DNA from 4 places in the Streptomyces sp. NPDC020489 genome. Region 2 is predicted to be linked to each of the others. Evidence: riboswitches for the same ligand, from Rfam matches in the RefSeq annotation. Region 2 holds a riboswitch; each other region holds the start of a gene.

The links. A riboswitch is a leader RNA that binds a small molecule or an ion and turns the genes downstream of it on or off. The one in region 2 is predicted to bind cyclic di-AMP.
Region 1: linked by a shared signal. The riboswitch ahead of ACH41F_RS11470 (peptidoglycan DD-metalloendopeptidase family protein) and the one ahead of ACH41F_RS07690 (M23 family metallopeptidase) in region 2 are both predicted to bind cyclic di-AMP.
Region 3: linked by a shared signal. The riboswitch ahead of ACH41F_RS17580 (transglycosylase family protein) and the one ahead of ACH41F_RS07690 (M23 family metallopeptidase) in region 2 are both predicted to bind cyclic di-AMP.
Region 4: linked by a shared signal. The riboswitch ahead of ACH41F_RS30940 (NlpC/P60 family protein) and the one ahead of ACH41F_RS07690 (M23 family metallopeptidase) in region 2 are both predicted to bind cyclic di-AMP.

Annotation. Positions count from the first base shown of each region.
Region 1 is NZ_JBIRUZ010000004.1:228,639-235,619, forward strand. It holds gene ACH41F_RS11460 (tyrosine-protein phosphatase) at 1-21, opposite strand, end outside; gene ACH41F_RS11465 (alpha-galactosidase) at 192-2,276, shown strand; cyclic di-AMP (ydaO/yuaA leader) riboswitch at 2,582-2,758, shown strand; gene ACH41F_RS11470 (peptidoglycan DD-metalloendopeptidase family protein) at 2,763-3,719, shown strand; gene ACH41F_RS11475 (DUF6250 domain-containing protein) at 3,984-4,700, shown strand; gene ACH41F_RS11480 (GDSL-type esterase/lipase family protein) at 4,846-5,631, shown strand; gene ACH41F_RS11485 (hypothetical protein) at 6,021-6,434, opposite strand; gene ACH41F_RS11490 (TetR family transcriptional regulator C-terminal domain-containing protein) at 6,478-6,981, opposite strand, start outside.
Region 2 is NZ_JBIRUZ010000003.1:121,542-128,522, reverse strand. It holds gene ACH41F_RS07710 (DUF5998 family protein) at 1-485, opposite strand, end outside; gene ACH41F_RS07705 (GNAT family N-acetyltransferase) at 529-3,345, opposite strand; gene ACH41F_RS07700 (HPr family phosphocarrier protein) at 3,545-3,826, shown strand; gene ACH41F_RS07695 (GntR family transcriptional regulator) at 3,965-4,660, opposite strand; gene ACH41F_RS07690 (M23 family metallopeptidase) at 4,847-5,611, opposite strand; cyclic di-AMP (ydaO/yuaA leader) riboswitch at 5,624-5,789, opposite strand; gene ACH41F_RS07685 (insulinase family protein) at 5,980-6,981, opposite strand, start outside.
Region 3 is NZ_JBIRUZ010000006.1:95,284-102,264, reverse strand. It holds gene ACH41F_RS17590 (cytochrome P450) at 1-527, shown strand, start outside; gene ACH41F_RS17585 (transglycosylase family protein) at 728-1,687, shown strand; cyclic di-AMP (ydaO/yuaA leader) riboswitch at 1,893-2,100, shown strand; gene ACH41F_RS17580 (transglycosylase family protein) at 2,104-2,796, shown strand; gene eno (phosphopyruvate hydratase) at 3,159-4,439, shown strand; gene ACH41F_RS17570 (septum formation initiator family protein) at 4,526-5,002, shown strand; partial or broken gene ACH41F_RS17565 (DUF501 domain-containing protein) at 5,026-5,427, shown strand; gene ACH41F_RS17560 (exopolyphosphatase) at 5,686-6,612, shown strand.
Region 4 is NZ_JBIRUZ010000013.1:138,650-145,630, forward strand. It holds gene ACH41F_RS30930 (ATP-dependent Clp protease proteolytic subunit) at 1-469, shown strand, start outside; gene ACH41F_RS30935 (hypothetical protein) at 477-785, shown strand; cyclic di-AMP (ydaO/yuaA leader) riboswitch at 1,129-1,341, shown strand; gene ACH41F_RS30940 (NlpC/P60 family protein) at 1,345-1,818, shown strand; gene ACH41F_RS30945 (ATP-binding protein) at 1,918-2,373, opposite strand; gene ACH41F_RS30950 (Scr1 family TA system antitoxin-like transcriptional regulator) at 2,585-3,454, shown strand; gene ACH41F_RS30955 (DUF397 domain-containing protein) at 3,464-3,685, shown strand; gene ACH41F_RS30960 (aminotransferase class I/II-fold pyridoxal phosphate-dependent enzyme) at 3,722-4,849, opposite strand; gene bioB (biotin synthase BioB) at 4,997-6,226, shown strand; gene ACH41F_RS30970 (adenosylmethionine--8-amino-7-oxononanoate transaminase) at 6,219-6,981, shown strand, end outside.

The DNA.
Region 1 (6,981 bases), on a different contig from region 2:
CGACGGGATCTGCTGCGTCACGGGGGCTCCTCCCGGTCGGGACCGTCGCCGCGGCTCGTCGACGGGCACTTTCATGACGATACGACATCGGTTCCCGGGGCAATCAGTTGTCCACAGACGTTGCCTCCAGGCCCGCAAGCCCTTGATGATGTTGACGATTGAGCGTCCATGTTCGAATGTGTGAGGGTTTGATGCTGGAGATCTCCGAAACCGGCCGTACCTGGCTTCTCTCCGGGCCGGCCAGCAGTTACGCCGTCCACCTCACCGAGGACGACGTTCTGCTGCACCTCCACTGGGGCCCGAGCATCACGCTCGCCGACGCCGAGGAACTCGCCGCCCGGCCGCTGCCCGGCGAACGCGGATTCGAGTCCCCGCTCGACGGCCGCGAGGAGTACCCCGTCGAGGGCGGCCCCCGCTTCGTACGCCCCGCGCTGTCCGTGCGCGCGGGCGAGCGACGCGGTACCGAGTGGAGCTTCGAGGCGTACGAGACGCCGGACGGCGCCGGGGGCGACGAACTGCGGCTCCGCTTCCGCGACGGCGGACTCGCGATCACGCTCCACTACCGCATGCGCGGCGACGTCGTGGAGCGCTGGGTGGGCCTGGACAACCAGGGGCCCGACGCCGTGGAGCTGCTGCGCGCCGACTCCGCCACCTGGACGCTGCCCGAGCGCGAGGACTGGCGGCTGTCCCACCTGCACGGCCGCTGGGCCGCCGAGTCCCGGCTGACCAGTGCGCCGCTCACCTACGGCGAGAAGGTCATCGGCAGCCGCCGCGGCCACACCGGGCACCAGCACCTGCCGTGGGTCGCGCTGGACACCGACGCCACCGAGGAGCGCGGCGAGGTCTACGGCTGTGCCCTCGGCTGGTCGGGCTCCTGGCGGATCGCCGTGGCCCAACTCCTCGACGCGCGCGTGCAGATCACCGGCGGCGCCGGGTACGACGAGTCGGGCCTGCTGCGGCTGGCGGCGGGGGAGTCCTTCACCACGCCCGTCTTCGCCGGACTGTGGAGCGACGGCGGCTTCGGGGGCGCGAGCCGGACCTGGCACGCGTACCAGCGGGCGTACGTCGTCCCGGACGCGGACCGGGACCGGCCGGTGCTGTTCAACTCCTGGGAGGCCACCGAGTTCGACATCTCCGAGGAGCAGCAGGAAGCGCTCGCCCGGCGCGCCGCGGACATCGGCGTCGAGCTGTTCGTGGTCGACGACGGCTGGTTCGGCGCCCGCACCAGCGACCGCGCCGGGCTCGGCGACTGGGCGCCCAACCCGGACCGCTTCCCCGGCGGTCTGAAGCCGCTGGCCGACCAGGTGCACGCGCTCGGCATGCAGTTCGGGATCTGGGTCGAGCCCGAGATGGTCAACGCGGACAGCGATCTGTACCGGGCGCACCCGGACTGGGTCCAGTACCAGCCGGGACGAAAGCGGACGGAGTTCCGCAATCAGCTCGTACTGAACCTGGCACGCGAGGATGTCCAGGAGTACCTGTTCAGCCGGCTCGACGCGCTCCTGTCCGGCGCCCCGATCGACTACGTGAAGTGGGACTTCAACCGCAGCTTCACCGACGCCGGCTGGCCCGGCGAGCCGTATCCGCAACGGCTCTGGGTCGATCACGTGCACGCCTTCTACGCCTTGCTGGACCGGCTCAGGGCGGCCCACCCGGACGTCGCCTTCGAGTCCTGCTCGGGCGGCGGCGGCCGGATCGACCTCGGGGTGCTGAGCCGGACCGACCAGGTGTGGACCTCCGACAACACCGACCCGCTCGACCGGCTCGCCATCCAGCACGGCTTCAGCCAGATCCACCCCGCGCGCGTGATGGCCGCCTGGGTGACCGACAGCCCGAACGCCATGCTCAACGGCCGCGTCAGCTCGCTGCGGTTCCGGTTCGTCAGTGCCATGGCTGGGGTGCTCGGGGTGGGTGGCGACCTCACCCGGTGGAGCGAGGCGGAGCTCGGCGAGGCCCGTGAGTGGGTGGAGCTCTACAAGGAGATCCGGCCCCTGGTGCAGCGCGGCGACCAGTACCGGCTGCGGCCGCCGCGGGGCGGGCTGAGCGCCGTGCAGTACGTCCTCGGGGACGAGACCGTGGTCCTCGCCTGGCTCCAGGCGCAGAGCTACGGCGAGCCCGTGCCGGCGCTGCGGCTGCGGGGGCTCGATCCGGCAGCGTCGTATGCATGCCTGGAAACGGGCGAAATCCACAGAGGGGCCGTATTGCTGCATCACGGACTTCGCGTCGGTTTGCGGGGCGATTTGGATGCGACGGTTCTTCGGCTGCGGCGCGTCTGAACCTTCTGTCCGAATTGGCGCCTTCCTTCGTGTTGCGATGCGTTCATTCCAACTCGCTCTGGAATGAGGGAACCTGTGCGTCGGGCACGTGAGGAGCGTCATATCCGTGACGGTGCGTCGCCCGTCATGTTCACGTAATCCCCATATTTTTCCTGGGGTTTGGAGAGCTGGAGGCGGACGTAATGCACGCAGGGTGACCGGTAATTCCCGCAGCGGATCACGAGAAACGCATGCGCGTGGAACCTCTTACTTGTCGCTTTGCGTCCTGCTCGCTTACGTTCGCCATCCATCCGGACGGACGCCCAATCCTGCCGCCGCCCGGAGTCCCCACTACTCACCCGTGAACGGCAGGAGCGGGGGACCCACAGGTACAACGCCTGTTCCGGTCTCCGGAACGGCTAGGGGTTAAGCCGCGCCTCGGTGCGGCCGGGCATCTCCAGCTCGCACCCGACAGCTCACCTCGCAGGCGCCGGAGAGGAATTCGCCATGCCCGCGAAGGGTAAGCACCGCCGTCCGAAGGCCCAGCGCCTGACCCGCTCGATCGCCGTCGCCGGTACCGGCGGAGCGGCACTCGCCCTCCCGCTGATGGGTGCCGCAGGCGCCCACGCGGCCCCCTCGCAGTCCCCTGCGGAAAAGGCCGTCCAGTCCCTTCCGGCCGCCGAGAAGACGACTGTCGACAAGGTGGCGGAGAAGAAGAGCGCCGCGAACACCGCGACCGTGCGCACCTATTCGGTGCGGGCCGGTGACTATCTTTCGAAGATCGCCGACGAGCAGCACGTCAGCGGCGGCTGGCAGAAGCTCTACTCCGACAACCGCGAGGTCGTCGGCTCCGACCCGTCGCTGATCCACCCCGGTCTGAAGCTGACCCTCGGCAAGAAGGGCGCGGCGAGCGCGCAGAAGTCGGCGGACACGTCCACGAGCACCCGGAAGTCCTCGTCCTCCGCGTCGAGTTCGTCCTCGCAGTCCTCCTCGAAGTCGAGCACGACGGCCGCCGCCCAGAGCAGCGAGTCGACCGGCGCGAGCAGCAGCGCCGCCGGCTTCACGCTCCCGGTCGCCGGTGCCACCGTCGGCACGCCGTACCGCATGGCCGGCAGCATGTGGTCCAGCGGTTACCACACCGGCGTCGACTTCGTCGTCCCGACCGGCACCCCGCTCAAGGCCGTAGGCGCCGGCACGGTCGTCTCCGCCGGCTGGGGCGGCGCGTACGGCAACCAGGTCGTCATCAAGCTCGCCGACGGCTACTACGCCCAGTACGCCCACCTGTCCTCGCTCTCGGTCTCGTCCGGCCAGACCGTCGCCGCGGGCCAGCAGGTCGGACTCTCCGGCGCGACCGGCAACGTCACCGGTCCGCACCTGCACTTCGAGATCCGCACCACCCCGGACTACGGCTCGGACGTGGACCCGGTCGCCTACCTCCGCGCGAAGGGCGTCTCCGTCGGCTGACGCCCACTCCACGTGCCACCGAAGGCCGGACCCCGATCCCCGGGTCCGGCCTTCGGTGTCGGCGTGGCTGCGTGCGTGACCGCCGCGTTGCGTTCTTGTGGCACGGGCGCCCGGGGCATCGACAGGAAGGGGTGGATGGGGCCAGAGTGATCCCGGCCGTCGCGTAAGCGCTTTCTGTCCCCGCTCGCTGCCACGGGGACCTCGGCGGCACACGTTCCCCGGGCGCCGCACGGTGGCCGACCGGCCCTTTCGCAGAGGAGCAAGATGACGACCACCCGTAGAGCCTTCGGGGCGCTCGCCGCCGGTGCCGCGCTCGCCGCCCTCGGCCCCGCCGGGAACGCCGCCGCCGGGCCCCGCCACCGTCGCCTGATCGCCCACGACGACTTCCGCCACGGCCTTCGCCAGTGGGCCGTGGAGCTGGAGAAGGGCGGCACCGTCACCGCCTCCCGCGGCACCCTGGAGGTCGAGGTACCGGCCGGCGCGACGATCTGGTTCAGGAAGCGGCTCGAAGGGCCCTACGTCATCGAGTACACGGCCACGCCCGTGTCCGAGGGCGGCGTCAACGACCGGGTCTCCGACCTCAACACCTTCTGGAACGCGGTCGACGTCCGTTCCCCCGAGGACCTCTTCGCCACCCGGCGGGGCGGGGCGCTGGCCGAGTACGACCACCTCCGGACGTACTACGTCGGCTACGGCGCCAACTCCAACACCACGACCCGGCTGCGCCGCTACGTCGGTGAGGCCGGCGTCCGTCCGCTGATCTACGACTACACGGAGCCGCTGCTCGTGGCGAACGAGCCCCACCGCGTCCGGATCGTCTCCGACGGCTCCACCCAGCAGTGGTGGACCAACGGGCGCCTCGTCTTCGACCACACCGACCCGCAGCCGTACACCAGCGGGCACTTCGCCTTCCGGACGACGTGGAGCCACTTCCGCCTGCGCGACTTCCGGGTATGGCGGCTGAGCCCTCAACGCCTCTGATCGGAGGCCTATTCCGGGCTTGGGAAACACTTTAGGAGTGGCTTATCTCACCGCCCGTCAATCCTCCCTTACGGTCGCGTAGGTCACATTCGAAGGTGAATCATGGGCCGACGTGGCAGACGATTCGAAGAGTGACAGCAGAGCAGTGATCGGGTCGTACGTTGCGGTGGGGGACAGCTTCACCGAGGGCGTCGGCGACCCCGGCCCCGACGGGGCGTTCGTCGGCTGGGCGGACCGCTTCGCGGTGCTCCTGGCGGACCGGCGCCCCGAGGGCGCGTTCACGTACGCCAACCTCGCGGTACGCGGGAAGCTCCTCGACCAGATCGTCGAGGACCAACTTCCCAAGGCCGTGGCCCTCGCACCGGACCTGGTCTCCTTCTGCGCGGGCGGCAACGACATCCTCCGGCCCGGCAGCGACCCCGACGAGGTCGCCGAGCGCTTCGAGCGGGCGATCGCCCGGCTCTCCGAGGCGTGCGGCACCGTGATGGTGACCACCGGCTTCGACACCCGTGGCGTGCCCGTGCTCAAGCACCTGCGCGGCAAGATCGCCACGTACAACGGACATGTGCGGGCGGTCGCCGACCGCTACGGCTGTCCCGTGCTCGACCTGTGGTCCCTGAAGACGATTCAGGACCGCAGGGCCTGGGACGGCGACCGGCTCCACCTGTCGGCCGACGGGCACACGCGCGTGGCGCTCCGGGCCGGCCAGGTGCTCGGTCTGGAGGTCCCCGCCGACCCCGACCAGCCGTGGCCCCCGCTGCCGCCGCGCGGCACCCTCGACATCCGGCGCGACAACGTGCAATGGGCGCGCGAGTACCTGGTGCCGTGGATCGGGCGCCGGTTGCGCGGGGAGTCCTCGGGCGACCATGTGACGGCGAAGGGCGCGCTGTCGCCGGACGACATCAAGATGCGGATCGCGGCGGTCGCCTGACGAGCGCGTGGCGGCCGCCCCGGACGTGACCGCGCGGGTGCGGGTGCGGGTGCGGGTGCGGGTGCGGTCCGGTCTCCGGGCCGGCGTCGGGTGGCGGTGTGCCGTCACCCGACGTCTGGCTCCCGGAAGGGCCGGAACACGCAGGCCTGTTCCGCGTACGACCGTCGCGGGCGTCGCCGCGGCCCTCCGGCCCTGAGGCCGGGCGGTGGCTGCCCGGTGTCGCCGCACCGGCGGCCGGGGCCGTCACCTCCGGCGTCCTGCCAGAAGCCCTCGCCCACGCGCGCGCGATGCCGTCGGCACGGGGCGTGCCGTCGGTACGGGGACGGATCAGGGTGACGGCGTCGGTGAGGGCGGCTTGCGGAGGGGGCCGAACGGCCGGCGGGTGCCGCTCAGGCCCCGATCCACCGGCGAAGTGTCTCGACCGTGTTCTCCGGCGCGGAGTTGAAGCACAACCGGATGCCGGGCGCCTCCTCGACGAGGAGGTTGACCAGTCGTTCGAACAGGACGGTGTGCTCCGGCATCATCCGGACCCCGCCCCCGATCATCGCCAGGCCGAACGTGTCCGCCCGGAGGGCTTCCCGGACGGCCGCCTCGGCGTCGTCCGCCGCGGTCCCGATCAGACAGGACCGCACATCGAACCCCGCCTCGCGCAGTGCCGTGTGTGCCGCCTCGATCCGGGCCGTGAAGGCCTCCTCGTCGATCCCCGCGGGCAGCCGGCTGTAGTCGAGCACCCGCGGGTCCAGCCCGACGGACAGCACCTTCGTCGTGCTCGGCAGGGGAGCGGAGGCCGTCGGACGGACCATGGGCGGGACCCTCTTCTGTCGACGGAGGGCCGGGGCGGCTCCCTCAGCCCTCCTGCGCGCTCAACGTGCCGGTCCCCAGCCCGAGTTCCCGGGCCAGCGCGTCGTCAGCCCACTCCCGCGCGCGGGCCCGGGACACCGCTTTCGGGTACGAGGTCAGCTGCACGGCGAGACCGTCGAGGAACGCCGTCAGGCGCAGGGCCGAAGCCTCGGGGTCGGGGCACCGGAACTCGCCCGCGGCCACGCCCTCCCGGACGACCTCGGCGATCGCCGCCTTCCACTGTCCGTCGAGATCCCGGGTGACCTCCTGGAGCGCGGGCTCGCGCAGCGCCGCCGCCCAGCCCTCGATCCACAGCCGCCAGCCCTTGGCCTGGCCGGTCGGGGCGTACCAGCGCACGGCCGACCGCAGTCGGCGCAGCGCCGTCGTCCGCCGGCCGAGCAGCTTGCGCAGGTGGGCGAGGTCGTCCGCGGCGGCGTGGGCGAACGCGGCGGCGACCAGCTTCTCCTTGGTGGAGAAGTGGTAGAGCACCAGCGCGTTGCTCACCCCCAG
Region 2 (6,981 bases):
GCGGTGGAGTTGCCCGTGTAGCCGTGGTCCGCCTCGCAGTTGGGGTCGCCGCAGGCGGCCGGCTCCAGATCGATGCGGGCGACGGCGCCCCAGCCGATGGTCAGCACGACCTCGCGGGGCAGGGTGCCCGGCTGGTACTGCTCCGGGTTGGCGACGACCCGGCTGAGCACCACGGAGGAGATCCGGTCCAGCTTGACCGACTCGGTGGAGGTGGTGGCGTACGGCGTCGGGGACGTGCCGTCCGCGGCCTGCTCGTCGGTGTGGCTGACGATGAAGCGGTTGCCGGTGAGGACGAGCACGGTCACGTGCCGCCGCACCTCGTTCTGGTCGAACGTCGTCTCCTGGTGGACCAGGTACGACCGGATGGGCTCGCCGCCCACGGCGGCCTCCACCGCCTCGGCCACGAGGGCCGGGTAGTAGCCGCTGCGTTCGATCGCCGCTCGCAGCCCCTGGGTCGTCGTACTGGTCTTGGCCATGGGCCCCATCCTACGGGGGAGCACTGACTGCGAGGCACCGCTCAGGGGGTTCTCAGTACGCGGGCAGCGTCCGCGGGCCGAGGTCGTCGCGGGCGGGCGGGGGCGCGAGCCGTACGGAGGCGCCGAGGACGCTCAGGCCGTGCGGGGCGACGACGACGGGCTCCAGGGTGACCGCCACCACCTCGGGGTGGTCGTCGACGAGGCGGGAGACCCGCAGCAGCAGCTCCTCCAGGGCCGCCGTGTCGACGGGCGCCGATCCTCTCCAGCCGAACAGGAGCGGTGCCGTCCGGATGGAGCGGACCAGCGAGGTCGCCTCCCGGTCGGTGACGGGGATCAGCCGGTGCGCGACGTCGTCGAGCAGCTGCGAGGCGGCTCCGGCGAGCCCGAAGGAGAGCACGGCGCCGGCCGCGGGGTCGATGACGGCCCGTACGACGGTGTCCACGCCGCGGGGCGCCATGCGTTGCACGACCGGGCGCAGCTCCTCCGGCGTCCCGAACAGCTCCGTCAACTCGGCGTAGGCGCGTCGCAGTTGGTCCTCGTCCGCCAGATCCAGGCGTACGCCGCCCAGGTCGGCGCGGTGCCTGAGGTGCGGGGCGGTGGCCTTGAGGGCGACGGGGTAGCCGAGGTCGCGGGCGGCCCGGGCGGCCGCGTCGGGGGTGGGCGCCAGCAGGGCGCGGTGGACCTGGATGCCGTAGGTGCCGAGGAGTTCGCAGGTCTCCTCGGTGCCGAGGGTGAGGCCCTGGCCGCGCGCGAGGAGGCTGTCGATCAGTCGGGCGGCACCCTTCTCGTCGATGGCCGCGTCGATGGACTCGGGCACCTTGCCGGGGTCGGCGGCCTCGCGGCGCCACTGGGCGTACCTGACGGCTTCGCCGAGCGCGCGGACGGCGCGTTCGGCGGCGGGGTAGGCGGGGATGAGGCGGGAGCCGTCGCGGGGGGTGTCCTCGGGGGGCTTGGCGGCGAGGCGGTCCAGGGCCCGGAAGGGGTGGGAGGCGCCCGGTGTCGCGGCCTGCGGTGCCGTGCTGGCCGCGGCGGACAGCGCCTCCGCGAGTCCGCCCAGCTCGACGTGGACCACGAGCACCGGCTTGCCCGGTACCTGCCCGGCGGCAGACCGCAGCGCCTCGGCGAGCGCCGCGTCCCCGGCGGACCCCTCCCCCACGGCGGGGATCGCGGTCACGACGACCGCGTCGCAGGTGTCGTCGGCGAGCGCGCGCGACAGGGCGGTGTGGAAGTCGGCGGGCGAAGCGGCCGTGGTCAGGTCCAGCGGGGGCAGCGGCCTGAGGCCCTCGGAGAGGCAGGCGTCGTACGTCAGCAGACCCAGGGACTCGGAGTTGCCGAGGATCGCCACGCGCGGGCCGCCCGGGAGGGGCTGCCGGGCGAGCAGCAGCCCGGTGTCGACGAGCTCGGTGATGGTGTTCACCCGGATCACGCCGGCCTGCCTGAGCAGCGCGGACACCGTCGAGTGCGGGAGCCGCGTGGCCCGTACGGCATGCCCTTGCGGGGCGGAGCCGGCGCCCTGGACGACGACCAGCGGCTTGGCGGCGGCGGTGCGGCGGGCGAGGCGGGTGAACTTGCGGGGGTTGCCGATGGACTCCAGGTACATCAGGACGACGTCGGTGTCCGGGTCGTCGTACCAGTACTGCAGGACGTCGTTGCCGGAGACGTCCGCGCGGTTGCCGGAGGAGACGAAGGTGGAGACGCCGGTGACCCCGGTGACGCCGCCGCCGCGCCGGTGCAGCCGGGACAGCAGGGCGATGCCGATGGCTCCGGACTGGGCGAACAGGCCGATGCGGCCGGGGCGGGGCCGCTCGTTGGCCAGGGAGGCGTTCAGCCGTACGTCCGGGTGGGTGTTGATGATCCCGAAGGCGTTGGGGCCGATGATCCGCATGCCGTACGCGCGCGCGTGCCGGACGAGTTCGCGCTGGCGCTCGCGTCCTTCGGGGCCGCTCTCGGCGTACCCGGCGGAGATCACCACGAGACCCTGGACGCCGTGCTCGCCGCACTCGGTGACGACCTGGGGGACGTGCTCGGCGGGCACGGCCACCACCGCCAGGTCGACGGGACCGTCGATGTCGCGCACCGAGCGGTACGCGGGCACCCCGTCCAGCTCCTTGTCGGTGAAGGCCTTGTTCACGGCGTGGAGGCGGCCGGTGAAGCCGGCGTCCCGGATGTTGTCGAGCAGGCCGCGGCCCACCCCGCCGGGGGCACGGCCGACGCCGATCACGGCGACCGAGCCGGGCGCCAGCAGCCGTTGCACGGACCGCGCCTCGGCGCGCTGCTCGCGCGCGTACTGCACGGCGAGGGAGCGGTCGGTGGGTTCGAGGTCGAACTCCAGGCGGACGACGCCGTCCTCGAAGCTGCGCTTCTGGGTGTACCCGGCGTCCGTGAACACCTTGATCATCTTGGTGTTGGCGGGCAGCACCTCGGCGGCGAACCGGCGGATGCCGCGCTCGCGGGCGACCGCGCCGATGTGTTCGAGGAGGGCGGAGGCGACGCCGCGGCCCTGGTGGGCGTCCTGGACGAGGAAGGCGACCTCGGCCTCGTCGGCGGGTGCGGACGCGGGCGTTCCGTCGGTGCCGATGCGGTCGTAGCGTACGGTGGCGATGAACTCGCCTCCGACCGTGGCGGCGAGTCCCACCCGGTCCACAAAGTCGTGGTGCGTGAAGCGGTGGACGTCCTTGGCGGACAGGCGAGGGTACGGGGCGAAGAAGCGGTAGTACTTCGACTCGTCGGAGACCTGCTCGTAGAAGCTGACCAGGCGCTCGGCGTCATCAACGGTGATGGGGCGGACGCGCGCGGTGCCGCCGTCGCGCAGCACCACGTCGGCTTCCCAGTGCGCGGGGTACTCGTGCCGGTCCGGCGAGCTCTGCATGGGCCCCAGGTTACGGCTCGCGTACGACAACGGCGCGAGGCAGTCTGTGGAGAACGCGCAGGATCGCGAGAGGGACGGATGTCGGGCCGAGGCCGCGGTCCGACGACTCACCCCGGACGGGACGAAGGACCGCTCCGGAGACGCTTCACGTTGTGGGAAACTGGTCTAGACAACCCTGAACACCGAAGGGCAGCATCACATGGCTGAGCGCCGCGTCAACGTCGGCTGGGCCGAGGGCCTCCACGCCCGCCCCGCTTCCATCTTCGTCCGGGCCGCCACGGCCTCCGGCATCCCCGTGACGATCGCCAAGGCCGACGGCAACCCCGTCAACGCGGCCTCCATGCTGGCGGTTCTGGGCCTCGGCGCCCAGGGCGGCGAGGAGATCGTGCTCGCCTCCGACGCCGAGGGCGCGGACGCCGCCCTCGACCGACTGGCGAAGCTGGTCTCTGAGGGCCTCGAGGAACTCCCCGAGACCGTCTGATCACGGCATGACCGAAGGGCTCGTCCGCATTATCGGGCGGGCCCTTTCTTTTCTCCGTACGCACTCGGTGAATTCGCGTTCGCAGGCAGCAGAAATAGGCCCCCGCGAATTACTGCCCCTTTGTATACGGCCCTTTTGTTAATGCCACAGGCTCGGCGTGTGTACGGGATGTTGCGAGTTCCTCACACGCTCGGGCCGGTCTCCCGCGGAGCCGAACCTGAGTCGGTGGGCGGCCGTCGAGCGTTCCGTGTGCAGCGCGGTGACGGCCCGCGCGCGTTCCCCGTCCCCGCGGCCCACCGCGTCGACGATCGCGCCGTGCTCCGCCCAGGACTCGACGGGGTCGGCCGGCGCGTCCACCGCGTACATCCAGGAGATCTTGTGGCGCAGCTGGGTCAGCACCGAGGCCAGCGCGGGGCTGCCGGAGGCCTGGGCGAGCGTCTCGTGGAACCAGCCGCCCAGGGACCGCAGGTCGTCGCTGTTGCCCCGCCTGGCCCGCTCCTGCCCCAGCCTGACCAGGCCACGCAGCACCTTCAGATGCGCCTCGGTGCGCCGCTGGGCGGCCCGTGAGGCGCCGAGCGGCTCCAGGAGCATCCGCATCTCCAGCAGGTCGGCCGCCTCCTGCTCGGTAGGTTCGGCCACGCATGCGCCCGCGTGCCGCCGGGTCACCACGAACCCCTCGGCCTCCAGCGTGCGCAGGGCCTCCCGGACGGGGACGCGGGAGACGCCGTAGCGGCGCGCGAGGAGTTCCTCGGTGAGCCGGCTGCCGCGCTCGTAGACACCGGCGACGATGTCGTCCCTGATCGCGGTGCATACCGAGTGCGCCGGAATACGCATGACCGACCTCCGCTTTAATCCCCGTGAAACGTCGACGATTGACGTGTGTTCAGTGACTCTATTGCAAAGAGCGGGAATTTCCGATGGCGGGCCGGAATCCATGGATATTTTTTGGACAGCGCCGTGCCGGAAACGACGAAACCCCGGCCGGTGGGCCGGGGTTCCGAAGAGGTCTCGCGTCGGTCGTCAGACGTTCACGCCGTGCGAACGGAGGTAGGCGACGGGGTCGATGTCCGAGCCGTACTCCGCGGTCATGCGGGCCTCGAAGTGCAGGTGCGGCCCCGTGACGTTGCCGGTCGCGCCGGACAGGCCTATCTGCTGGCCCGGGGTGACCGTCTGGCCCACCGAGACGCCGATGGACGACAGGTGGCCGTACTGGGTGTACGTGCCGTCGTGCATCTTGATCACGACGTTGTTGCCGTAGGACCCGCCCCAGCCGGCCTCGACGACCGTGCCGGAGCCGACCGCGCGCACGGAGGTGCCGCTGGCGGCGTGGAAGTCCACGCCGGTGTGGCTGCCGGAGGACCACACCGCGCCGCCGGCCTTGTAGCCGGTGGAGATGTAGGAGCCGGCGATCGGGCTGACGAAGGTGTTCAGGCGCTCGCGCTCGGCGGCCGCGCGGGCGGCGCGCTCCTTGGCCTCGCGCTCCTTCTTGGCCTTGGCGGCGGCCTGGCGGCGCGCCTCCTCCTCGGCCTTCTGCTGGGCGGCCTCGACGGCCGCCTGCTCCTGGGCCTCGGCCTGGGCGTCGATCTGGGCGGCGACCGAGTCGCCGAGGGTGATGACCGGGGTGAGTCCGGTCTGCTCGGCCGCGGGCTCCGCGGCGAGGGCCGGGGCGGCGAGGGTGCCGATGACACCGGTGGTGGCGAGGGCCGCGACGCCGGCCGCGCGGGCGGTGCCGCGCTTGATCCGGCTCGGGGCGCGGTGCTTCCCGGTGGGGCGCGTGAACGCCATGTAGTGGCTGGTCCTTTCCTTCCCTCTCGCCTACCGGGTTAGCTGACGGGTTCGGAGCAGGAAGGTCTCCTACGGACCCCCTCGCGGCACGCGCGGGCGTCCGATTCACCCCAGGGACTACGGATGGGTCCCCGGCTCCCCTGGCTCGCGCCGTACGGGGACTCGGCGATGGCTGTCCGGTGCCGCGGGCGCGGCGCAGTGCCTGACGGACAGCCGGGAAGACGCTAAGCGGGGCCACTTTCAATCCCCAAACGGATCACGGCTTTTGTAGCGCATCCCACAGGGCAAACAGGCAACTGGCCTTCAATTCGGACATTAAGGAGCCCTGGTGACCCTCCAGTCACCAGGGCTCCCCCGCGCGCGTGCCGCTACTCGGCCGTCACGACGGTGACTTCACCGATGCCGAGGGCCTCCACGGGCTCCCTGATGGCGGAGGCGTCGCCGACCAGGATTGTCACCAGACGGTCCACCGGGAAGGCGTTCACGGCGGCCGCGGTGGCCTCCACGGTGCCGGTGGCGGCGAGCTGTCGGTACAGGGTGGCCTGGTAGTCGTCGGGCAGGTGCTGCTCGACCTGGTCGGCCAGCGTGCTCGCGACGGCCGCCGCGGTCTCGTACTTCAGCGGGGCCACCCCGACGAGGTTCTGCACGGCGACGTCCCGCTCGGCGTCGGTGAGCCCCTCCGCGGCGAGGGTGCGCAGCACCGTCCACAGGTCCTCCAGGGCGGGACCGGTGTTCGGGGTGTCCACGGAACCGCTGATGGCGAGCATCGCGGCGCCGGTGCCGTCCGGGGCGGAGCGGAGGACCTGCCCGAAGGAGCGCACGCCGTAGGTGTAGCCCTTCTCCTCGCGCAGGACGCGGTCCAGGCGGGAGGTGAGGGTGCCGCCGAGGCAGTACGTGCCGAGCACCTGGGCGGGCCACACGCGGTCGTGCCGGTCGGCGCCGATCCGGCCGATCAGCAGCTGCGTCTGGACGGCACCGGGGCGGTCCACGATGACGACCCGGCCGGTGTCGTCGGCTGTGATCGGCGGCACCGGCCGCGCCTCGGCCGAGGAGCCGGTCCAGGACCCGAGGGTGTCACCGAGCAGCGCGTCGAGGTCGATGCCGGTCAGGTCGCCGACGACCACGACGGTGCCGGTGGCGGGGCGGACGTGCTTCTCGTAGAAGGCGCGTACGGCCGCGGAGTCGATCGCGCGGACGGTGTCCTCGGTGCCCTGGCGCGGGCGGGACATGCGCAGGTCCGCCGGGAACAGCGTCCGGGAGAGCTCCTTGGCGGCCCGCCGGGAGGGGTTGGCGAGCTCGTGCGGGATCTCGTCGAGCCGGTTGGTGACCAGCCGCTCGATCTCGCTGTCGGCGAACGCGGGCGCCCTGAG
Region 3 (6,981 bases), on a different contig from region 2:
TGCTCTTCGCCGGGTTCGAGACCACGGTCAACCTGATCGGCAACGGCACGTACGCCCTCCTCACCCACCCCGAGCAGCGCACCCGTCTCCAGAACTCTCTCGCCGCGGGCCGAACCGACCTGCTGGCGACGGGAGTCGAGGAACTGCTCCGCTACGACGGCCCCGTGGAACTGGCCACGTGGCGCTTCGCCACCCAGCCGCTCACCATCGGCGGACAGGACATCGCCCCCGGCGACCCCGTCCTGGTCGTGCTCGCCGCGGCGGACCGGGATCCGCAGCGGTTCGCCGATCCCGACGTCCTCGACCTGTCCCGGCGGGACAACCAGCACCTCGGATACGGCCACGGCATCCACTACTGCCTCGGCGCCCCGCTCGCCCGCCTCGAGGGCCAGACCGCGCTCGCCACACTCCTCACCCGGCTCCCGGACCTCCGACTCGCGGTGGATCCGGCCGATCTGAGATGGCGTGGGGGGCTCATCATGCGTGGACTGCGCACGCTGCCGGTCGAGTTCACGCCCGTTCGGTAGGAAGCCGGGCAACTCGCCCCTGACCCGCGGTCCTTGTGCCGGGCGACGCAAACATGACACGCCCTCAAGTCTGTGATCTTCACGTGATCTGTGCGGCATTAACTTGTGACAAGTGATCGTCTGCCGATACGTTCTCGCATCAACGCGGCGACCCGAACCACCCGCCGCGCCCGCACTGTCGTCTCGCGAAAGGGCACCGCATGCTCACCGGGAACGGTCGTCACCGTCGCCCCCGTCAGGCTCCGGCACTTCTCGTTGCGGCCGGAGTGACCGGCTCCGCCATCGCGATCCCGCTGCTCGGCGCGGGCGGGGCGAGCGCGGCGGACGGGAACACCTGGGACCAGGTCGCCCAGTGCGAGACCGGTGGCTCCTGGAGCGCGAACGACGGTGACGGCCACTACGGCGGGCTCGACCTCTCGCAGAAGAACTGGGAGAAGTACGGCGGCCTCGACTACGCCACGAGCCCCGACCTCGCCAGCCGCAACCAGCAGATAGCCGTCGCCGAGAAGGTCCTCGCGGACCAGGGTGTCGGCGTCTGGGGCACCTGCGGTCTGCTGCACGGACTCAGCGAGGACTCGGGCTCCGCCGATGTCGACACCGGCGTCGCTTCGCCGTCGACGAGCGACAGCGACGACTCCGACGCGTCCGCCCAGCCCGAATCCACCGAATCAGCCGAAACTACCGAATCCTCCGAATCACCCGGATCGGCGGGTCTGTCCAACTCGTCCGGCGAATCGGAATCGGCCGATGCGACGGACTCGTCCGGCAGCGCCTCCTCGTCGCCCACCACCGGAGCGGACAAGTCCGCCAAGTCGGACAACTCCGGCTCCGCTCCGGGTGGTGCGCTGTCCTCCGGCAGCCCGTCCGCCGCGCCGACCGAGAGTGACGAATCGGACAACTCCTGGCGAGAGGGCGGCTCTTCGAACCTGGTGGACACCGGCGCCCTCGTTGCCCCCTCCGAGGGCACCGGCCGGCACCGGGGTGCGAGCGCCGAGGAGGGCTCGTACACCGTCCGGACCGGCGACACGCTCGCCTCCATCGCCGACTCCCTTGACCTCGACGGTGGATGGCGTCGGCTCTATACCGCGAACGAGCAGGTCATCGGCGCCGATCCGAGCGCGATCGAGCCCGGGCAGACCCTTGCTCTAGGTAGCGAATAGGGCGAAATCCCCAGGGAAAAACCGTGAGTTCACGTCCGTACTTCACCGCAAATGTCCCGTTTGGTGAAAGTGTGGGATGAGTCTCAGAAGCCCTGATCGTCTTTGAAATCCCCCGGGTTCCGTGTCTACGGTCAACACCGCTCGTCACCGCGAGCCCCGGCTGCCGCAACGCCGAATCCTGCCAGCGGCCGTACGGGAACAGTCGTCGCGTCAAGCGCCGTAGGCAGGAGCGGGGGACCCAAGGTAAGTGCCGGGTCCGGAAGTTGAGGCCTCACGGGGTCTCATGGCCGAGAGGCCGCCGGAACCGGCTTGGGGTGGAGCCGCGCAGCGCGCCGAGAGGCGAGATGTGCGGCCGGGCAACTCAACCGGCCCGAACCCGACAGCTCACCTCGCAGGCGTCGGTGAGGGGATCCACCATGCTGTTTTCCGCCAAGGGCAAGCACCGTCGTCCGTCCAAGGCCACCCGCGCCGCCGCGCTCGCCGGTGTCACCGGTGTCGCCATCGCCGCTCCGCTGATGGCGGCCGGCAACGCCTCGGCCGCCACCGCCTCCGAGTGGGACGCCGTCGCCCAGTGCGAGTCGGGCGGCGACTGGTCCATCAACACCGGCAACGGTTACTACGGCGGCCTGCAGTTCTCCGCCTCCACCTGGGCCGCGTACGGCGGCACGGCGTACGCCTCCACCGCCGACCAGGCCTCCAAGGCGCAGCAGATCGAGATCGCCGAGAAGGTCCTCGCGAGCCAGGGCAAGGGTGCCTGGCCGACCTGTGGTGTGGGCCTGTCCAGCGCCGGCTACACCGGCGGTGGCTCCAGCTCGTCGTCCTCGAGCGACAGCAACAGCGGCAGCACCAGCACCGGCACGCGCTCCTCCGAGCAGCAGGCCTCCCGCTCGTCCGAGCGTCCGGCCGCGAAGAAGACCGTCACCACCCCGACCGGCAAGAAGGTCAAGAAGGGCGACGGCGAGTACAAGGTCGTCAAGGGTGACACCCTCAGCTCCATCGCCGAGGAGCACGACGTCAAGGGTGGCTGGCAGAAGGTGTTCAAGCTGAACAAGGACATCGTCAGCGACGCCGACTTCATCTACCCGGGCCAGCAGCTGCACCTCAAGTAAGAGGGACACGGCCGCGCCCCGGCCGAACCACGGCCGCCCCGGCCGAATCACAGCCGCGTCCCGGCCGAACCACAGCGCCCTCACATCCGTGGCCCTCACACTGAGGGCCTCGTGAGGGCCCCCCGTCCCCACGGGCTCCCCGCTCCGGTGCGTGTTCCCCCGTACGCACCGGGGCGGGGTTTTTTCGTGCGGTGCCGCCGAGACGCCGCCGTCGGTTTGTTCGGTTCAGAAACAATTTACTCTCGGTTCTGTCCACGGGGCGGTCCACGCGGTGGCCGATCCCCCGGAGCCGGTTAGGCTCGGTCTCGCAGAACCCACCGCGGTCCCGGCGGACCGTGTCACATCCCAAGAAGGAGATGCTCGTGCCGTCCATCGACGTCGTCGTAGCCCGGGAAATCCTGGACTCCCGAGGCAACCCCACGGTCGAGGTCGAGGTCGGCCTCGACGACGGCAGCACCGGTCGTGCCGCCGTCCCCTCCGGCGCCTCCACGGGCGCCTTCGAGGCCATCGAGCTGCGCGACGGTGACCCGAACCGCTACCAGGGCAAGGGTGTCGAGAAGGCCGTCCTCGCGGTCATCGAGCAGATCGGCCCGGAGCTGGTCGGCTACGACGCCACCGAGCAGCGCCTGATCGACCAGGCGATGTTCGACCTGGACGCCACCGACAACAAGGGCTCGCTCGGCGCCAACGCCATCCTCGGCGTCTCCCTCGCCGTCGCCCACGCCGCCTCCGAGGCCAGCGACCTCCCGCTCTTCCGCTACCTGGGCGGCCCGAACGCGCACCTGCTGCCCGTTCCGATGATGAACATCCTGAACGGCGGCTCGCACGCCGACTCCAACGTGGACATCCAGGAGTTCATGATCGCCCCGATCGGCGCGGAGTCCTTCTCCGAGGCGCTGCGCTGGGGCACCGAGGTCTACCACACCCTCAAGAAGGTCCTGAAGAACAAGGGCCTGTCCACCGGCCTCGGCGACGAGGGCGGCTTCGCCCCGAACCTCGGCTCCAACCGTGAGGCCCTCGACCTCATCCTCGAGGCCATCAACGAGGCCGGTTACACCCCCGGCGAGCAGATCGCCCTCGCGCTCGACGTCGCCGCCTCCGAGTTCTACAAGGACGGCGTCTACTCCTTCGAGGGCAAGGACCGCTCCGCCGCCGAGATGACGGAGTACTACGCCGAGCTCGTCGCGGCGTACCCGCTCGTCTCCATCGAGGACCCGCTGTTCGAGGACGACTGGGAGGGCTGGAAGACCATCACCGACCAGCTCGGTGACAAGGTCCAGCTCGTCGGCGACGACCTGTTCGTCACCAACCCCGAGCGTCTGGCCCGCGGTATCGAGGAGGGCGCCGCCAACGCGCTGCTCGTCAAGGTGAACCAGATCGGCTCGCTCACCGAGACCCTCGACGCCGTCGAGCTGGCCCAGCGCAGCGGCTTCAAGTGCATGATGTCGCACCGCTCCGGCGAGACCGAGGACGTCACGATCGCCGACCTCGCCGTCGCCACCAACTGCGGCCAGATCAAGACCGGCGCCCCGGCCCGCTCCGAGCGCGTCGCCAAGTACAACCAGCTCCTGCGCATCGAGGAGATCCTCGACGACGCCGCGGTGTACGCCGGCCGCTCGGCCTTCCCCCGCTTCAAGGGCTGAGCCACAGCCAAGTCGTACGTACGTCCCCGTACTCGGTCCCGTACCGTGTGCGGGGACGTACGCGCGTGTGAACGGGAGTGAGAGAGATGGCCGTCAAGGACCGTGACCGCTTCTCCACCGCCACCCGGATCCGGCTGCTCGGCGAGCAGACCGCCGCCCGCGTCTACCGCTCCCAGACCAAGCGGCAGGCCCGTCGCTCCCGGCTGACCGGCCGCGCGGCGCTGCTCGCGCTGGTGCTGTGCTCGCTGGTGGTCGCGCTCGCCTATCCGATACGGCAGTACGTCTCCCAGCGCGCCGAGGTCGCCGACCTCCAGCGGCAGCAGGAGCAGGCCCGGCAGCGGGTCGAGGAGCTGCGGGACGCCAAGGCGCGCTGGCAGGACGACGCGTACGCCGAGCAGCGGATCCGGGAGCGGCTGCACTATGTGATGCCGGGGGAGACGGGGTTCATCGTCGTCGACCCGGACGCGGCGCGGCAGTCGCGCGCCGATCTGGGGGCGGCCGACCGTCCCTGGTACGCGAACGTCTGGGACGGGGTCGACAAGTCCGACGCCTCCGACCAGTGAACCTGACCTAGAGAAAGACAGGCATGGAAACGCCCCCGCCGACCACTTTGCGCACCGAGCCGACCGACGCCGACGTCGAGGCCTTCAAGCAGCAGCTCGGGCGTCCGCCGCGCGGACTGCGCGCGATCGCGCACCGCTGCCCGTGCGGCCAGCCGGACGTGGTGGAGACGGCCCCGCGGCTGCCCGACGGCACGCCCTTCCCGACGACGTACTACCTGACGTGTCCGCGTGCCGCCTCGGCGATCGGCACGCTGGAGGCGAACGGCGTCATGAAGGAGATGACGGAACGGCTCCAGAGCGATCCGGAGCTGGCCGCCGCGTACCGCGCCGCGCACGAGGACTACCTCGCGCGCCGGGACGCCATCGAGGTCCTGGAGGGCTTCCCGAGCGCGGGCGGCATGCCGGACCGGGTGAAGTGCCTGCACGTGCTGGTGGGGCATTCGCTGGCCGCGGGTCCGGGCGTCAACCCGCTGGGCGACGAGGCGATCGCGATGCTGCCGGAGTGGTGGCTCAAGGGTCCGTGCGTGCAGCCGCTCGCCGCGCCCGACCCGGCCGAGGAGCACCCGGGCGAGGAGGGTGCGGTGTCCGACCCCGCCGAGGCCCGCGGCGGCTCCTTCGCCGCCGCGCCGGCCGTCCCGGAGGGCTTCGGGCGGGTCGCGGCGGTCGACTGCGGTACGAACTCCATCCGGCTCCTGGTCGCGGACGTGAACCCGGCCACCGGTGAGCTGCGGGAGCTGGACCGGCGGATGACGATCGTGCGGCTCGGCCAGGACGTGGACCGGACCGGCCGGCTGGCGCCCGAGGCGCTGGAGCGGACGTTCGCGGCCTGCCGCGAGTACGCGCGGGTGATCCGTGAACTGGGCGCCGGGACGGTGCGGTTCGTGGCCACCTCGGCCTCCCGGGACGCCTCCAACCGGGACGACTTCGTGCGCGGTGTCGTGGACATCCTCGGTGTCGAGCCCGAGGTGATCACCGGGGAGCAGGAGGCGGAGTTCTCCTTCACGGGGGCGACCAAGGAGCTGACCGGGCGGGACGACCTGGCCCGGCCTTACCTGGTGGTGGACATCGGCGGCGGTTCGACCGAGTTCGTGGTCGGCGACGACCGGGTGCGGGCGGCGCGTTCGGTGGACGTCGGCTGTGTGCGGCTGACCGAGCGGCACCTGGTGCGCGACGGCGAGGTGAGCGACCCGCCCTCCGAGGAGCGGATCGCGGCGATGCGGGCCGACATCGAGGCCGCGCTGGACCTCGCGGAGGAGAGCGTGCCGTTGCGCGAGGCGCGCACGCTGGTGGGGCTCGCGGGGTCGGTGACGACCGTGTCGGCGATCGCGCAGGAGCTGCCCGGTTACGACTCGGCCCGTATCCACCACTCCCGTGTCTCCCTGGAGCGGGTCCGTGAGATCACCGGCTGGCTGCTGGGCTCCACCCACGCCGAGCGGGCGGCCGTGCCCTCGATGCACCCGGGGCGGGTGGACGTCATCGCCGCGGGGGCCCTCGTCCTGCTGTCGATCATGGAGCGGACCGGGGCCGAGGAGGTCGTGGTGAGCGAGCACGACATCCTCGACGGCATTGCGTGGTCGGTGGCCCGGCCCTCTTTTGTTACTGGTCAGTAGTTCTCTGCTGAGCAGGTCGGACAGCGTATGAGCGTGTCCGAGGGGGTCCTGAGACCCCCTCGGGCGCGTGCCGCTCGGAAAGTTCGTGAAGTTCTTCACAAGGAATTCCGCCCTGTGGAACCGGGAAAAGGGCCCGGTTGGCCCTTCCGAGGGGCGAACGGCCTGTTGAACGTGTTCAGATGGGGTGCGGGACGGCCCGCCCGGACCCTCTCGCACGAGGGTGTTTCCGGTGGCTCACACCAGCCTCCCGAGCCCAGAGAGGCAGCTCACGCGGCATTGACAACGGCCCGCACCCCACGCGGGTTCCCGGTTCGCGCCATGACCTGGATCACGCGAGCCGCGGAGGATAACACACCCTCTCGAAGAGCT
Region 4 (6,981 bases), on a different contig from region 2:
CCTCGAGCACCAGGACCCCGACCGGGACATCTCCCTCTACATCAACTCCCCCGGCGGCTCGTTCAGCGCCATGTCGGCGATCTACGACACGATGCGATTCGTCAGTTGCGACGTGGAGACGATCTGCCTCGGGCAGGCGGGCTCCTCGGCGGCGGTGCTGCTGGCGGCCGGCACCCCCGGCAAGCGGTTCGCGCTGCCGGGTGCCCGCATGGTGATCCACCAACCCTCCCTGCCGCAGCCCGTGGAGGGACAGGCGAGCGATCTCGCCATCCAGGCGGCGGAGTTGGGGCGCGTCCGGGCCCGTCTGGAGGAGCTGCTCGTACGGCACACCGGCCGCACCCCCGAACAGGTCGCCGCCGACATCGAGCGGGACAAGGTCCTCGACGCCCAGGAGGCCCTGGAGTACGGCCTGGTGGACCGGATCATCCCCAGCCGCAAGGCCTCCCGCCCCGCTCCCGGCGACCGGTGAGCGGGCGATGCTGCCACCGGAACTCCCTCCGCTGCCCGCACTGACGCGCGCCGAGGGCGAGTTGATCGACCGTTACCTCGACGCGGTCGACCTGCTCGGCCGGATCAACCCGGCGCACGACGGGGACACCTACCGTGGACTGCGGGCCGCTCAGGCGCTGGTGACGAAGGCCGCCGAGCTGCGTGACGCGCTGGTGACCATGCACCAGCGCGGCGAGACCGAGCTGCACGCCCCGACCCTCGCTCGGGCGCTGCGGGTGCTCGACGGGGAGCGGCGCACGGCCCGGGTCACCGTGCCGCCCCCCTCCGACAGTTGACGCGACCGCGACCGTGGCCGGTCCGGACGTCCCGCTCCTTGTCGCGGCGCCCGGACCGGTCTTGAAACGGACCGAAAGACGTACCCCCTTTTGGAGTAGACGCCCCTCCTCGGACAGGGCCGTTCAGGTTGCGCAACGCGCGTAGCCGGAGCCCGGAACGAGGACCTTCGATGCTGGTCCGGGGGGCCGTGACCCCCTGGACGCTCCCTCGAACAGACGAGTGTCCACCCGAACGGGTGAGTGGTGAGTAACGCCACAAATCCCCGATTCCATTGGGTTTTTCGGCGTGGAGTGCGTGAAGATCCCTGACTGACGACAAGACCCCGCCGCAGCGGCGGGGCGATCCGGGCGGACGCCGAGTCCTGCCGCCGCCTGGATGACCGGTCGACAGGAGTGGATCGGCAGGAGTGGAGGACCCAAGCACGACGGGTCGCCGGGACGGTCAAGCCATGACCGGACCTGAGCAGCCCTTGGGGTGAAGCCGCGTCAGCGGCCGGGCAACTTCGCCAGCCCGAATCCGACAGGTCATCCTTCACAGGCGGCTGACGAAGGGTTGCGCATGTCTGCGCTCAATCGTGTCCCGTCGCTCATGGTCCGGGCCGGTACGGCTTCGGCTCTCACCATCGCCGCCGTGGGCGGCTCGATCGTGGTCCCGGGCGTCGCCTCCGACGCCGAGGCGGCCACATCGTCGACGAAGGCACTTCAGGTGGCGGCTTCCAAGAAAGGCTCCCCGTACAAGTACGGCGCCGCGGGACCGCACCGGTTCGACTGCTCCGGGCTCACGCTGTACTCGTTCAAGAAGGCCGGCAAGAAGCTGCCCCGGACGGCGGCACAGCAGTACAACAAGACCCGCCACATCTCCGCGGGGAACCGCAAGGCCGGAGACCTCGTGTTCTTCCACTCCGGCTCCAGCGTGTACCACGTCGGCATCTACGCCGGTAAGGGCAAGATCTGGCACTCCCCGAAGAGTGGGGAGGTCGTGAAGCTTCAGAAGATCTGGACCAAGAGCGTCTGGTACGGCCGGGTCAAGTGACCCACCCCGTGCGGGTGACGGCGACCTGACCCGCCGTCACCCGCGCGGGTCGTCGACGGGCCCCTGAAGGGCGCCTCCGAGGACTCGGGGCGCCCTCTTTCACGGCTCCTGCTGGCCCGCGGAGACCGGCTCGGCCGGGACCACCCACGGGAGTTCGATGGAGACGGTCTTGCCCCCCTCGCGGGTGGGCCGGACTCTCAGCTTGCCGCCGCACTCCGCGGTCAGCCAGCGGATGATGACCATGCCGCGGCCGTTGTCCTGCTGGACCGCGGCCGGCAGCCGTCTGGGGAAGCGGGGGTGGCTGTCGGTGACCCCGATACGCAGGTGTTCGTCGCGGTCGAGCTGGAGGTCCACCGTGAAGGTGGGGGACTGCCCGAACGTGTGCTGTACGGCGTTGGTGGTGAGTTCGGAGACGATGAGCCGGATCGCCTCGGCCACCTCGGTGTCGGCCGGCAGACCCCATTCCGCCAGGGTGCCGATGACGTATGTGCGAGCCGCGGAGACCGAGGCGGGATCGCTCGGCAGAGTGACGGATGCTTCCAGATGGTCTGCCATGACGACGCCGTCCCTTTCCCACGGGACCTGGTCCGACACGGAGCGGATGGGTCGAGTACGGTCCCGGACTGGTGCTTCATCGCCAGACTGCCATCACCGGGCCGGTCACGGTGCCGATCCACCAAGATATGCATATATCTGTCGCTCGATGCGGTGAACTCTCCGACGGAAAACCGTATGTGGGCGGCCCGGAAGGAGTAGGGAGTAGCCCATGCAGCACGGTCCCGCGGTACGCCGCCGGAAACTGGGCGCCGAACTGCGTGCCTTGCGCACCGGCGCCGGGCTCACCAGTGGTGAGGCGGCCCGGCTGGTGGGCTGGCACCAGTCGAAGGTGAGCCGGATCGAGACCGGCGCGAGCGGGGTGAAACCGGCCGATGTGCGGTTACTGCTGGACGCCTACGAGGTGCAGGACGCTCAACTCCGGGAGTTGCTGCTGGTGTTGGCGGGGTCCGACGAGGGCGGCGGACGGCACCACTGGTGGCACCAGTACCGCGGGGTACTGCCGCCGACCTACCGCGATTTCATCAGTCTGGAGTCCCAGGCGAGCGCGATGCGCACCCTGGAGACCTCCGTGGTGCCGGGGCTGCTGCAGACACCCGAGTACGCGCGCGCGGTGACGCGGGCCGCGGTGGGCGGCCTCGACGTCGACCCGGACGAACGGCTGGACGCGCTGGTCGAGGTGCGACTGGCCAGGCAGGACGTCCTTCGGGCAGAGCCGCCGCTGGAGCTGAGCGCGGTGCTCGACGAGGCGGTGCTGCGCCGGGACATCGGCGGCCCCGAGGTCATGGCGCGGCAACTGCACCGGCTCATCGACGCGGCCCGGCTGCCCCAAGTGAGGCTTCAGGTCCTGCCGTTCGCCGCGGGAGCGCACATCGGCATCACCGGGCCTTTCGTAATCTTCTCCTTTTCGAGCAAATCTGATCTGGATGTCGTTGTTCTCGACCACTTGACGAGTAGCCTCTACCTCGAGCGGAAAGAAGACCTCCAGGCCTATACCGAGGCCTTCAACACCCTTCAGATCCACGCCCTTTCGCCCGAGGACTCGTTGGATTACATCGCCGGGATAGCAGACGGCGCGTAAGGAGGCACCATGTCCGCAATGCCTCGGAACGTTCCTTCCAGTACCGACCTGCACGGCGTGCGATGGCTGCGCAGCAGCTACAGCACCGGAGCCAACAACTGCGTGGAGACGGCTCGGCCAGGCACCGGTCCAGCGGCCGGACTGCTCGCCGTACGCGACTCCAAGGACCCGTCCGGACCCGCGCTGCTCTTCTCCCCCGAGAGCTGGGCGGGGTTCACGGCCGCGTTCTGATCCCCGTCGTCGAGTACACGGCCGTGTCACGCCGACTCATGGTCGCGTCTCGCCGATCACACGTACAGCGCGTTCGATCTGCGCCGCGGAGAGGTCCGCGCGGGCGGTCAGCCTGAGCCGTGAGATGCCGTCGGGGACGGAAGGAGGACGGAAGCAACCGACGGACAGTCCCACCGCACGGCAGTCCGCCGCCCACTGCACGGCCTCCTCCGGGGACGGCGCGCGCACGGAGACGACCGCGGCGTCCGGGCGTACCGCCTCGTGACCCGCGGCGGTCAGCCGTGCGTGCAGCTCGGCGGCCACCTCGCGGGCCCGCGCCGCGCGCTCCGGCTCGCGGCGCAGCAGCCGCAGGGCCGCCAGAGCCGCCCCCGCCGCGGCGGGGGCGAGGCCGGTGTCGAAGATGAAGGTCCGGGCCGCGTTGACCAAGTGGTCGATCACCCGGGCGGGGCCGAGCACGGCGCCGCCCTGGCTGCCGAGCGACTTGGACAGCGTGACGGTTACCACGACGTCCTCGGCGCCCGCGAGTCCCGCCGCGTGCGGGGCGCCCCGGCCGCCTGTGCCGAGCACGCCGAGGCCATGGGCGTCGTCGACGACCAGGCCCGCGCCGTGCTCCCGGCACGCCTCGGCGAGCGCGGCCAGCGGGGCGGCGTCGCCGTCGACCGAGAAGACCGTGTCGGAGACGACGACGGCCGGTCCGTCGTGCGTCTGCAGCGCCTTGCGCACGGCTTCCGGGTCGGCGTGCCCGACGACCTGGGTGGTGCCGCGTGCCAGTCGGCAGCCGTCGATGAGCGAGGCGTGGTTGCCGGCGTCGGAGACGATCAGTGAGCCGTGCGGGGCCAGCGCGGTCACCGCGGCGAGGTTGGCGGCGTACCCGGAGGAGAAGACCAGGGCCGCCTCGAACCCGCAGTATTCGGCCAGCTCGCGTTCCAGTTCAGTGTGGAGCTCGGTCGTGCCGGTGACGAGTCGAGAACCGGTGGAGCCCGCGCCCCAGGTCCGGGCGGCCCGGGCGGCGCCCTCGGTGACCTCCGGATGGCGGGCGAGCCCCAGGTAGTCGTTGCTCGCGAGGTCCAGCAGCGGCGAGTCGGCGGGGCGGGGGCGCAGGGTGCGTACGAGTCCGGCGCGGTGGCGCAGCCGCGCCTGCTCGTCGATCCAGCCGAACGCCATGGGTCCTCCGGAGGTTTTGTAGGCAGCGAACAGACACTAGTGGGACAGGCAGCCCCCCACTGTGTGGCAATACCCACACAGCGAATGGCCGCTGTTGTGTGAACTCTCCTTGGCCCAAGACGGCTCCTTAGGACAGGATCAGTTTTCATGGACCTGCTGAACACGCTGGTGGACAAGGGGCTTCGGCGCGAGCTGCCGACCCGCGAGGAAGCTCTCGCCGTCCTCGCCACCTCCGACGACGACCTGCTCGATGTGGTGGCCGCGGCCGGAAAGGTGCGCCGGCACTGGTTCGGCCGACGGGTGAAACTGAATTACCTCGTCAACCTCAAGTCCGGCTTGTGCCCCGAGGACTGCTCCTACTGCTCGCAGCGGCTGGGCTCGACCGCCGGCATCCTGAAGTACACCTGGCTGAAACCGGACGAGGCCTCCAAGGCCGCTGCGGCCGGGCTCGCGGGCGGCGCCAAGCGGGTCTGCCTGGTGGCCAGCGGCCGCGGGCCGACGGACCGGGACGTGGACCGGGTCTCCGACACCATCAGGGCGATCAAGGACCAGAACGAGGACGTCGAGGTCTGCGCCTGCCTCGGACTGCTCTCCGACGGCCAGGCCGAGCGCCTGCGCGAGGCGGGCGCCGACGCCTACAACCACAACCTCAACACCTCCGAGGCGACGTACGGCGAGATCACCACGACGCACACCTACGCGGACCGCGTGGACACCGTGCAGAAGGCGCACGCCGCCGGTCTGTCGGCGTGCTCGGGTCTCATCGCCGGAATGGGCGAGACGGACGAGGACCTGGTCGACGTGGTCTTCTCGCTGCGCGAGCTGGACCCGGACTCGGTGCCGGTCAACTTCCTGATCCCCTTCGAGGGCACCCCGCTGGCCAAGGAGTGGAACCTCACCCCGCAGCGCTGTCTGCGCATCCTGGCGATGGTCCGGTTCGTCTGCCCGGACGTCGAGGTGCGGATCGCGGGCGGCCGCGAGGTGCATCTGCGCACGATGCAGCCCCTCGCCCTGAACCTGGCCAACTCGATCTTCCTCGGTGACTACCTCACCAGCGAGGGCCAGGCCGGCAAGGCCGACCTGGAGATGATCGCGGACGCCGGCTTCGAGGTGGAGGGCGCGGGCGAGGTCACGCTGCCCGAGCACCGGGCCGACGTGGCCGCCGCCGCGGGCGGCTGCGGGTCGCACGGGAGCGCGGAGGGTGCCGGGTGCGGGTCGCACGGGGGCACGGAGAGTGCCGGGTGCGGGTCGCACGGGAGTGCCGGGTGCGGGTCGGTGTGCGGTGCGGCTCCGGAGCCGGCGGCCAACGAACCCCGTCCGGACCTGGTCGCCGTACGCCGTCGTGGTGCCGGAACGGATCTCGCGCCCAATGCCTGACCTGTCCGTCCCGGAACTGCTGGAGCTGGACCGGCGGCATGTGTGGCATCCCTACGGTCCGATGCCGGGACGTGCCGAACCGCTCGTCGTGGAGTCGGCGAGCGGGGTGCGGCTGCGGATGGCCGACGGCTCGGGTGAGCTGGTCGACGGCATGTCGTCCTGGTGGTCGGCGATCCACGGCTACAACCACCCGGTGCTGAACGAGGCCGCGCGCGAGCAGCTCGGGCGGATGAGTCACGTGATGTTCGGCGGGCTCACCCACGAGCCCGCCGTACGGCTCGCGAAGCTCCTTGTCGACATGTCGCCCGAGGGTCTGGAGCATGTCTTCCTCGCCGACTCCGGCTCGGTGTCGGTCGAGGTCGCGGTGAAGATGTGCCTCCAGTACTGGCGCTCGCTGGGCCGCGGCGGGAAGCGGCGCCTGCTCACCTGGCGCGGCGGCTACCACGGTGACACCTGGCAGCCGATGTCGGTGTGCGACCCCGAGGGCGGGATGCACGAACTGTGGAGCGGGGTCCTGCCGCGCCAGGTGTTCGTGGGAGCCCCTCCGGCCGCGTACGAGGAGTCCTACGCCGAGGAGCTGCGCTCGGCGATCGCCCGGCACGCCGACGAGCTGGCCGCGGTGATCGTGGAGCCGGTGGTGCAGGGCGCGGGGGGCATGCGGTTCCACTCCCCCGCGTATCTGCGGGTGCTGCGCGAGGCGTGCGACGCCCATGACGTGCTGCTGGTGTTCGACGAGATCGCGACCGGCTTCGGCC